Regions from separate parts of the Devosia litorisediminis genome, predicted to be linked through region 2. Evidence: predicted binding sites of a transcription regulator. Region 2 holds the regulator's gene; the other holds the start of a gene.

Region 1 (5,117 bases), on a different contig from region 2:
CCGGCGACGGCTTTCATGCCGCTTATTGTCCGGACGCTTGCCGCTGGGGGACCAGATCTCATCGTATTCTGGTTCTGCTGGGGCTGTCTCGCCTGCCGTTTCGGGCGCATCCTCGACAATGGTGGTGGCGGGAATGGGCGCCGTCTCAGCCAGTGTTGCGGGGGTGGTGACTGCCTCGAGAGGGGCCTCATGGGTGGCGTCTGTCGAGGCGGGATTGTCGGTCAGAGTTTCCTCAAGCGCCGGCGCTTCTGCGCTGGCCTCGGCAGGCACCACCGGCGCCGCAACCTTTGGCGTGCGTTTGACGCGATAGCCAAGCGAGCTCAGGATCGAGGCGAAATCTTCGCCCGAGCAGCCCAGCAGCGAGGTCATTTCCACGGTGACGCGGAAGCCGTTGCCCTCGGCTGCACCAGCGGGCAGGTCGCCCTGGCTGCGGGTTGGATCAAGCGCAATGAGCGGACGGATGATGTCAGCCAGACGTTCGAGAATGTCGACCCGGACGGCGCGCTTGCCAGCAACCTTGAAGCCGGCAATCTCATACAGGCGCGTATCGACTTCGGGATCGACCACAAAGCTGGTGCGGCCCGAGAGGACGATATGGGGAATGTCGGTCACGCCAGCCTGGCGGATGCCGCCATTCTTGAGCGCAAACAGAATCAGTGCCAGCTCGCGCGGGGCGGGCTTGAGCGAAAGCGGCAGATAGATGTGATAGGCGCCGAACTTGATGCCCAGCTTACGCATCTTGCCGCGGACGTCCTGATCGAGATTCTTGACCTCGTCGGCAACCTGCGGACGCGGGATCAGGCCCAGATGCTCAAACAGCTGGAACGCGATGCCACGTGCCGTGCCATCGAGATCAGCTGGAGCCTCAAGCGCCATGACGGGTTCGAGGATGGTGTTGACGTGGTGGCGCAGCCACAGGCCGAGACGATCCTGCACACGTTCCAGATCCGGACCGGTCAGGGTTTCGTCAGCCAGGATCAGAATGCGCGGCCGATAAAGGGTCTCGCCCTCGATCAGTTCGGCGACAATGTCGCCCTTCCAGCGCAGGCGACCGTCGGTGGCCAGCACAAATTCTTCATTGGGCGCGCCAGCCAGGCGTTCGGCCCGGTGGTGTATTTCGGGCGCCACCACTTGATCGGCGGCGGCGCGCAGACCCTTGGTGTCGGCGTCGCCATCATTGCGCGCCAGGGTGAAACGGAAGCCTTCGAGCGTGCCGATGAGGTGGCCTTCCAGCCGTACTTCGCCGCGCTCATTGATCTCGGGAGATGCCATACGTTTGTCTTTCAGGTGACGAAGCAGCACGCTGGTGCGCCGATCGACGAAGCGTTGAGTAAGCCGCTCGTGCAGCGCATCACTCAGTCGGTCTTCAATGTCTCGGGTCTTTTCGCGCCAATGTGAAGGGTCTGCAAGCCAGTTTTTGCGGTTCGCGACGAAGGTCCATGTTCGGATCTGCTTGATCCGGTTGCTCAAAGTGTCGATGTCGCCGCTCGCATTGTCGCAAAAGCGGACCTGCTCGGCAATCCAATCTGCGTTGACCTTACCATGCTTGACTAAGTCAGAGTAAATACGGGTAACGATTTCACCGTGATTGCCCGGTGAAATGCCCTGATAATCAGGGATTTGGCAACATTCCCAGAGCAAACGCGCGCCGTCCAGCCCACGCGCCAGTTTGCCGGCTTCATTGCGTGAGACAAATTCGAGCGCGCGTTGATCCTTGGCGATGGGCACACGGGCCAATGTGCGGGTGTCCGACGTCGCTTCGAGACTGTTGAGCAAGGCGGGGATCGACGAATAATCCAGCCGATTGTTGCGCCATTGCAGCACTTTGACGGGCGCAAAATCGTGGGTTTCGAGCGCCACGACCATTTCTTCGTCGAATCCCTGGGTCCCGCCGGTCACGCCAAAGCTGCCATTGCGGGCGTGACGACCGGCGCGGCCGGCGATCTGGCCGAGCTCGGCGGCGGTCAGTGGGCGGCTGGTATGGCCATCAAACTTGCTGTCATCGGCAAAGGCCACGTGGTGGATATCGAGATTGAGTCCCATCCCGATGGCGTCGGTGGCGACGAGAAAATCAACATCGCCATTTTGATAGAGTTCAACCTGAGCATTACGGGTGCGCGGGCTCAGGGCGCCCATCACGACTGCTGCGCCGCCACGCTCGCGACGGATCAGTTCGGCAATGGCGTAAACCTGTCGCGCCGAAAAGGCGACAATGGCCGAGCGTGCCGGCTGGCGCGAAATCTTCTTGGAGCCCGAATAGGTCAAATGGCTGAAGCGGGGGCGGTCAATGATCTGGGCATGGGGCAACAGGCTGCGGATCACTGGCGCCATGGTGGCGGCGCCCAGCAGCAAGGTTTCGTACATGCCGCGCGCATGCAGAATGCGGTCCGTAAAGACGTGACCGCGGTCAAAATCGGTTGCGGTCTGGATTTCGTCAATCGCCAGACAATCCACACGGATATCGGTGGGCATGGCCTCGACCGTGCAAACCCAATAGCGCGGCTTGGCGGGAACGATACGTTCCTCCCCGGTAATTAGCGCCACCGATTGCTCTCCCACCCGTTCAACAACGCGCTGATAGACCTCGCGCGCCAGCAAGCGCAAAGGAAGGCCAATCATCCCGGTGGGATGGGCCAACATGCGTTCAATGGCAAAATAGGTCTTGCCGGTATTGGTGGGGCCAAGGATCGCCTTGACGGATTGGGCGGGCGCGGAGGTCATTTCGCATCAATGTAAGGGGTCGTTGCGACACTTGCGAGTGGTTCACGCAAATGTCCCAAGAAAGGACAGCATACAGGACCTTTGTGTGGCAGGTCTTAAGTCTTGGAACAAGGGGCGAACGAAACGGAACCGAATCGGCGCGAATCGGATAATCCGGCTTCGTTCACGGCTAGGGGTGGTGGGTGTGCAGCGCCAGCACACACAAGAGCCGTCGAGTTGGGCTGAAATGACACAAAGACGGCCCCGATTGTCTTCAACTTCCCTTACAGCTGGTAAAGATCGGGCTCTTAGCGGTGTTTGTGACCAGAAGCTTAACGGCACTGCGCCGGATTTTTCTGCGGCGTTTTTGCCTGTACGCCCGCCATTGCTGGGCTGGTTGCGACCATCTTCATCATAAAGCTGATTGACGTCCTGTTCCGGGACAGGCGCCTGGTGGTGCTGCAGGGGAGCGGACGCGACGAGAAGCGCTTTGCCATCTTGGTGCAGTTTGACTATGGTCCGCGCGGTTTTTCAGCCCAGAAATGGCATCATGTCAGACGATATTCGCCCCGTCCCGCAGCCCGGTATTCTTGATATCGCGGCCTATCTTCCCGGCAAGTCAGGCGCAGCGGGCAGCAATGCCGTCAAGCTGTCGGCCAATGAGTCCCCGCTTGGCGCCAGCCCCAAGGCAATTGAGGCGTTCCAGTCGGCAGCAGCGCAGCTGGAGATCTATCCCGAAGGCTCCTCCAAGATCCTGCGCACGGCACTCTCGGAAGTCCACGGCGTGGATGCGGACCGCATTGTGTGCGGCAATGGCTCGGACGATCTGCTGCATCTAATTGCCCAGTGCTATCTGGGCGAAGGCGATGAGGCGGTGATGAACCGCTATGGGTTTTCGGTCTATCCGATCATTACGCGGGCCGCCGGTGCGCGCATCGTTCTGGTCGATGAAATCAATTATACCGCCGATGTCGACGCCTTGCTGGCAGCGGTCACGGCCAAGACGAAAATCGTCTGGCTGGCCAATCCGAACAATCCCACAGGGACCTATGTCAGCGATGCAGAAGTGCGGCGGCTGCATGCCGGCCTGCGCCCCGATATCCTGCTGGTGATCGACAATGCCTATGCGGAATATGTGACTGCCGAGGATTACGACGTCGGCCAGAAGCTGGTGGCCGAGGCCAATAATGTGGTCATGGTTCGGACCTTCTCGAAGATGGGACTGGCAGCGGCCCGTATCGGCTGGCTTGTCGGTTCGCCCGAACTGGTCGATGTGCTCAACCGTGTGCGCGGGCCGTTCAATGTCAATCTGCCAGGGCAGTTGGCCGCGGCGGCAGCAACGCGCGACACTGAATTCACCGCGCGTCTGCAGGCGCACAATGCGCAGTGGCGTGACTGGATCGCCCAGGAGCTGGATTCAAACCACATGCATGTGGTGCCCAGCCAGGGCAATTTCGTGATGGTGCTGTTCCCCGACGCCGAACATGCCCGGCTGGCTTTCGACACATTGGCCGAGCGTGGGCTGATTGTGCGCGAGATCGGGCCGTCCTATGGCATTGAGGCGGGGCTGCGCATTTCCATTGGTTCAGAGCAGGCGATGCGTGGCGTTGTCGGCATTCTCAAGGCATTGGTCGAGATTTCATGAGCGTTCATTTTCGCAAGCTGGCCCTGATCGGCATTGGTCTGATCGGTTCTTCGATTGCTCTGGCCGCGCGGCGGCAGGGGCTGGTCGAGGTGATCTCCATTGCCACCCGCAAGCAGGATACGCTGGATGAGGCACGCGAATTGGGGCTGGGCGATATCTATACGCTTGATGCCGCCGAAGCCGTGCGCGGCGCCGATCTGGTCATCCTGTGCACGCCGGTGGGGGCTTATGAGAGCGTGATCAAGACGATTGCGCCTGCGCTAGAGCCGGGTGCCATCGTTTCTGATGTCGGTTCGGTAAAGGGCCATGTGATCAAGGCGCTGGCGCCGCACATCCCCGAAGGTGTCAGCCTTATTCCAGGCCATCCGCTGGCGGGCACCGAGCATTCGGGACCCGCAGCCGGGTTTGCCGAGTTGTTCACCGGGCGCTGGTGCGTGCTGACCCCGACCGAGGATGTCAATCCGGCACAGACCGAAAAGCTGGCAGCATTCTGGCGCGCCATGGGCAGCCAGGTTGAAGCCATGGACGCGGCTCACCACGACATGGTGCTGGCAATTACCAGTCATATTCCGCATCTGGTGGCCTACAATATAGTAGGCACGGTGGCCGATCTCGAAGCGGCGACGCAGTCAGAAGTGATCAAATTCTCGGCTTCGGGCTTCCGCGATTTCACCCGTATTGCCGCGTCCGACCCGGTGATGTGGCGCGACGTGTTTTTGACCAATCGCGATGCCGTGCTTGAAATGCTGGGGCGGTTCACCGAGGACTTGAG
Region 2 (5,117 bases):
GCAGGGGTCTTGAGCCGACGACATGGTGTGTTGTCGGCCTGTCCAAAACATCTGCCGATTCAAACGATGCGTCAACGCAAGAAATCACAAGGTCTAGTGGTTGGAGGGGTGGTTCAGACAACCACTAGTAGGCTCATTATGTGGATAGTGGGGACAAACTGCAAGGAAAACGCGGACTTGGCCGCCCCCTTTTATGCAGGCTGGAGCGTCACGTGAACGGCGCATATGTGAGCCGAACAAGCCCCGCTAAAGTGCCGAGATTCCACGGCTAAATTCACCGCCAGGCGCGTGTTTACAATGGGCTAACCATGCCACCAACGCCGTCGAATCAAACCGTCACAAAGCTGTCAAGCGCAGAAAAATTACGCGAAATCCACAATGCGCCCACTACCAGTGCTTGTGGTGATCTGCCTGTGACCCACTACCAGATGCTGTGTGCAGGGCAGGGTGGCGCTCACTGCAAAGCTGGCCCCGATGCCCCTCCTATAGAAGGGTGAGCGGGGCGCGAAAACAGCGCGCGAAAAACCCGCCAAACACTAGGCTGATCTGACCACGCATGTTACACCCGGCGCACTCGCAGCTATCGACGGCGGAATCGACAATTGGCTAAATCCGGTATCAAGCAGTTCCTGAGCGAAATCTTCTCCTGGTGGGGTGGTCAGACCTGGGGCACCCGTCTGTGGATCTGGCGCTTCGGCGACTATGTCGGCAGCGACGAATTCGGCAATCGCTATTTCCAGGATCGTAAGGCTGATCGGCGTTATGTGACCTATGCCGGCCCCGCTGACGCCTCGACCATTGGTCAGGGCTGGCACGGCTGGATGCACTATCGCACCGACATCGTGCCAACCAAGGCCAACTATGTCGCCAAGAGCTGGGAGCTGCCCCATCAGCAGAACCTGACCGGCACGGCAGCCGCCTATCGTCCCGATGGCAGCCTGCTCAACAAGGGCGAACGCCCCCGCGTGACCGGTGACTACGACGCCTGGTCGCCAGAATAAGGACGGCGCCTTGCGCCACCTCAAAACTCTTGCCCGCATGATGATGACCCTGGCGCCGCTCGCGGCGCTGGGCGTCTTTGGCGTTGCAGCGCCCGTATCGGCCCAGCCCATTGCCAATCCGGTGGCGACCTTTGCCGGGCTCGACAAGATCACCGGCCGCATCACCCGCTTCGACGTCTATATCGATGAAACCGTGCTGTTCGGCGCGCTCGAGATCACCCCGCGCGCCTGCTACAATCGCGCTGCCACCGAGACCCAGCGGACATCGGCCTTTCTCGAAGTCGATCAGCGCAGCCTGACCGGCACATCCAAGCGCATCTTTACCGGCTGGATGTTCGCCGACAGCCCGGCGCTCAACGCCGTCGATCACGCAGTCTATGATGTGTGGCTGATCGAGTGCCGCACCAGCACCGACGTACCGCCGCCCGACGCGCGCGACTGATTCTCTCAATGGTACTGGCCCGCTGACGCGCGCCATTCTAATGTCACCAGCATTGATGCAGGCGGGCAGAACTGCGCGACTGCATGATATTGCGGGAGGAGCGCCTTATGCTGACTGTTCCACGTTTCCAGGACCTGCCGGTCCAGACCTACGCCTATATCAGCTTTACCGTATCAATGGCCGAAATGGCGCAGCCCGCAAATGAGGGCTTTCCGGCGCTATTTTCCTGGCTCTCCGCCAATGGCATCACGCCGACCGGCGCGCCATTCTACAAATACAACCGCATCGATATGGCCAGAACGCTTGAAGTGGAAGCAGGGGTCCCGGTGGACCGCGCGGCAGCGGGTGACGACACCGTAAAATTCTCGCAACTACCGGCGGGGCATTACGTCTGGACCACCCATACCGGCCCCTATGACGATCTCTATGATGCCACAGCCATGCTGATCGGCTGGGCCAAGGAGCGGGGCATTGAATGGGATAGCGCAACCCAGTCCGACGGTCATCACTTTGCCTGTCGTCTGGAAATCTACGAGACCGACCCGGAGCAGGAACCTGATCCTGACAAGTGGGTCACCACATTGCGGATCAAGACCACCGGTCCGGCCTGAACGCCAATACCGGCATTGATCGCCCGTCACTCCCGAAGTCACGCACCGCGCGCCGCTAGGCCAAGGCGCTCAGATGCTCGTGAACGATGACCCAGCCATGCAAGCGCCGCTCGACAATGCAGGTGCCGCGACCGGCGCCAGATTGAACATCTCCGTTCACAACCGCCGTGTAGCAAAACAGATAGCGACAGGCCGCGATATCCTGACCTTTTACGATCCAGATCAGGTCTTCCAGCCAGTAGCGCTCGTCAACCAGCCGTGCCCATGTGGCTTCAAAGGCATCGCGTATCGCTGCAATGCCAAGATGAGATCCATCATTGAACCAGAAACTGGCATCCTGGGCGATCAAGGGCGCGACGACCGCGAAGCGATGCGTGTTGATCGCCTCGCCATAGGCCGCGATCAACGCTTCGGGCGTCGCCGCCCCCATCAATATTTACGCAGCAACCCGACAAGCCGGCCCTGAACCTTGACCCGGTCAGGCGGAAAAATGCGGGTCTCATAAGCCGGGTTGGCGGCTTCAAGTGCCACCGTATTGCCCTTGCGGCGCAAGCGCTTGAGCGTCGCTTCCTCATCATCCACCAGCGCCACGATGATCTCGCCGGTGCTGGCTGCATCCTGCTTTTTGATCAATACCGTGTCGCCATCAAAAATGCCGGCATCGATCATCGAGTCACCGCGCACTTCCAGTGCGTAATGCTCGCCGCTGCCCAGCATTTCGGGCGGCACCATAATGGTGTGGGAATGGCTCTGAATGGCCTCGATCGGCGTACCCGCTGCAATTCGACCCATCACCGGGATCGAAATCGAGCGCACGCCATCATCATCGGCGGCGACACGCGATGGCGGGCTCGCCACCTTGCCAAGATTGCCTTCGATCACCGATGGTTCAAAGCGGGCCTTACGGCCGCCAAGCGACGGGTTCATCGAATCCGGCAGCTTAACGACTTCCAGCGCCCGGGCCCGATTGGGCAGGCGGCGGATGAAACCGCGCTCTTCCAGCGCGGTGATCAGCCGGTGAATGCCCGACTTGGACGCCAGATCGAGGGCATCCTTCATCTCGTCGAACGAAGGCGGAATGCCGCTTTCCTTCATCCGTTCATGGATGAACATCAACAGCTCGTGTTGTTTGCGCGTCAGCATAGGCCCCTCGGGGTGAGAATCGGAACATAGACAGAACGACTATATGTGTTCCAGTTATGTTCTGCAATATGCTCGACGATTTTCCTGCAACTGGGGCGGCCCGAAACCTAGAAGGCGTCGACCACAATGGTTTCGACCAGCGTGCCCGCCGCCTGTCCAGGGGCCTGTTCGGGCTGCACAATCAACAGGTCAGCCAGCGCCATGGATGAAGTGTGCCCACTATCGGTCTGGGAAATTGGCAGCGCCACCGGACCATTGGGAGTCTGCTGCAACTGTGCCCGCATGAAATGCCGCCGCGCCGTATTGGCTGGGGTCGCGGCAGCCAGTGGCAGGTGCCAGGGCGTCTGCGGCGTCAGGCCCAGCCAGTGTCGCAGCGCCGGTTTGATGAAAACAATCGCCGTGACCATCGCCGAAACCGGATTGCCCGGCAGGCCGAATACCAGCGTCTTGCCGATCGTGCCGAACATCAGCGGCTTGCCCGGGCGCATATTGATGCGCCAGAAATCCAGCGTCACGCCCAGTTCAACGAGAATTTCCTGCACGATATCGTGGTCGCCAACGCTGGCGCCGCCGGTCGTGATCAGCACGTCCGGTGCATCGGCCAGAATGGCGCTGAGCTTGTCGCGCAGGGCTTCCCGGTCATCGCGGGCAATGCCGTGATCGGTCATGGTATGGGCATAGGGGGCCAGCATGGGCGCCAGCCCGAAGCTGTTGGAAGCAATGATCTGGTCAGGCCCCAGCGCCGCGCCGGGCAGGGCGAGTTCATCACCCGTCGCCAGCAGCGCAATACGCGGCCGTCGCGCCACGGTCAGCGTCGGGGTATTGGCTGCCGCGGCCACGGCAATCTGCATCGGGGTCAGTCGGACGCCAGCCTCGATCAGCGTCTGGCCTGTGGTGAAGTCATTGCCCAGGGCCCGGATATTGCGCCCCGGCAAGGGCTCGATGCTGAACGACACCTGATCGCCGTCGAGCAGGGCCTGTTCCTGCATGATGACGGCATCGGCCCCTTCGGGCACCGGCGCACCGGTAAAAATCCTGACCGCTTCTTGCGAGCCCAGACGTCCGGCATAACTGGCCCCGGCCTGGGAGGTCCCCACGACCTTGAGGCTGTGACCTTCCATGATGTCAGCGGCCCCGACGGCATAGCCATCCATGGCGCTGGCATTGAAGGGCGGCTGGTCATGGCGGGCCTTGACCGGTTCGAGCAAGACCCGACCCGCCGCCGCATCCAGCGACACGGTTTCGCCGACCGGCGTCGGCACGCGCTTGAGAATGGCCGCAATGGCCTCTTCAACGGGGAGCAGGCTCATGCGCGCACGAAATCCCCGGACTTGCCGCCCGATTTTTCCATCAGGCAGATATCGGTCACCACCATGGCGCGATCAATCGCCTTGGCCATGTCATACAATGTCAGCGCCGCCGTGGAGGCAGCCACCAATGCTTCCATCTCGACCCCGGTCTGGCCGGTAGTTTCAGCCGTCGCCACAATCAGGATGGCATCTTCGCCATGTTCGGCAATCTCCACGCTGACCTTGGTCAGCGGGATGGGGTGGCACAACGGGATCAGCTCAGCGGTCTTTTTGGCCGCCATGATACCGGCAATCCGCGCTACCGCCAGCGCATCACCCTTTTTGAGGCTGCCGCCCATAATGGTGGCAATCGTCTGCGGCTGCCCGACAATACGGGCCTGTGCCACGGCGCGCCGCCGTGTTGCGGGCTTGCCGGCAATATCGACAATATGGGCTTCGCCCCGGGCATTGAGATGGGTGAGCCCGTCGGCCATCAGGGCGCAGCCTGCGCGGCGCCATGCAATAGCGCTCTGGTTGCCGCGGTCACATCGTCCTGGCGCATCAGGCTCTCGCCAACCAGAAAGCTGCCGATACCGGCTTCATGGTCGAGCTTGAGCAGGTGTTCGTGATT

Evidence for each region. The regulator LexA, encoded in region 2, represses DNA repair genes until DNA is damaged. The targets are predictions, from matches to a motif close to TGTTCNNNNTGTGTTCNG.
Region 1: KD146_RS15490 (helicase-related protein) is a predicted target of LexA. The motif match lies at 2,825-2,842, and genes of this name have one in related genera.

What each region holds. Positions count from the first base shown of each region.
Region 1 covers NZ_JAGXTP010000003.1:79,651-84,767, reverse strand. The annotation lists gene KD146_RS15490 (helicase-related protein) at 1-2,721, opposite strand, end outside; gene hisC (histidinol-phosphate transaminase) at 3,251-4,345, shown strand; gene KD146_RS15480 (prephenate/arogenate dehydrogenase family protein) at 4,342-5,117, shown strand, end outside.
Region 2 covers NZ_JAGXTP010000001.1:1,477,477-1,482,593, reverse strand. The annotation lists gene KD146_RS07135 (NADH:ubiquinone oxidoreductase subunit NDUFA12) at 618-1,001, shown strand; gene KD146_RS07130 (DUF2155 domain-containing protein) at 1,039-1,443, shown strand; gene KD146_RS07125 (GyrI-like domain-containing protein) at 1,551-2,054, shown strand; gene KD146_RS07120 (YybH family protein) at 2,110-2,484, opposite strand; gene lexA (transcriptional repressor LexA) at 2,484-3,197, opposite strand; gene KD146_RS07110 (molybdopterin molybdotransferase MoeA) at 3,305-4,507, opposite strand; gene moaC (cyclic pyranopterin monophosphate synthase MoaC) at 4,504-4,980, opposite strand; gene trpC (indole-3-glycerol phosphate synthase TrpC) at 4,980-5,117, opposite strand, start outside.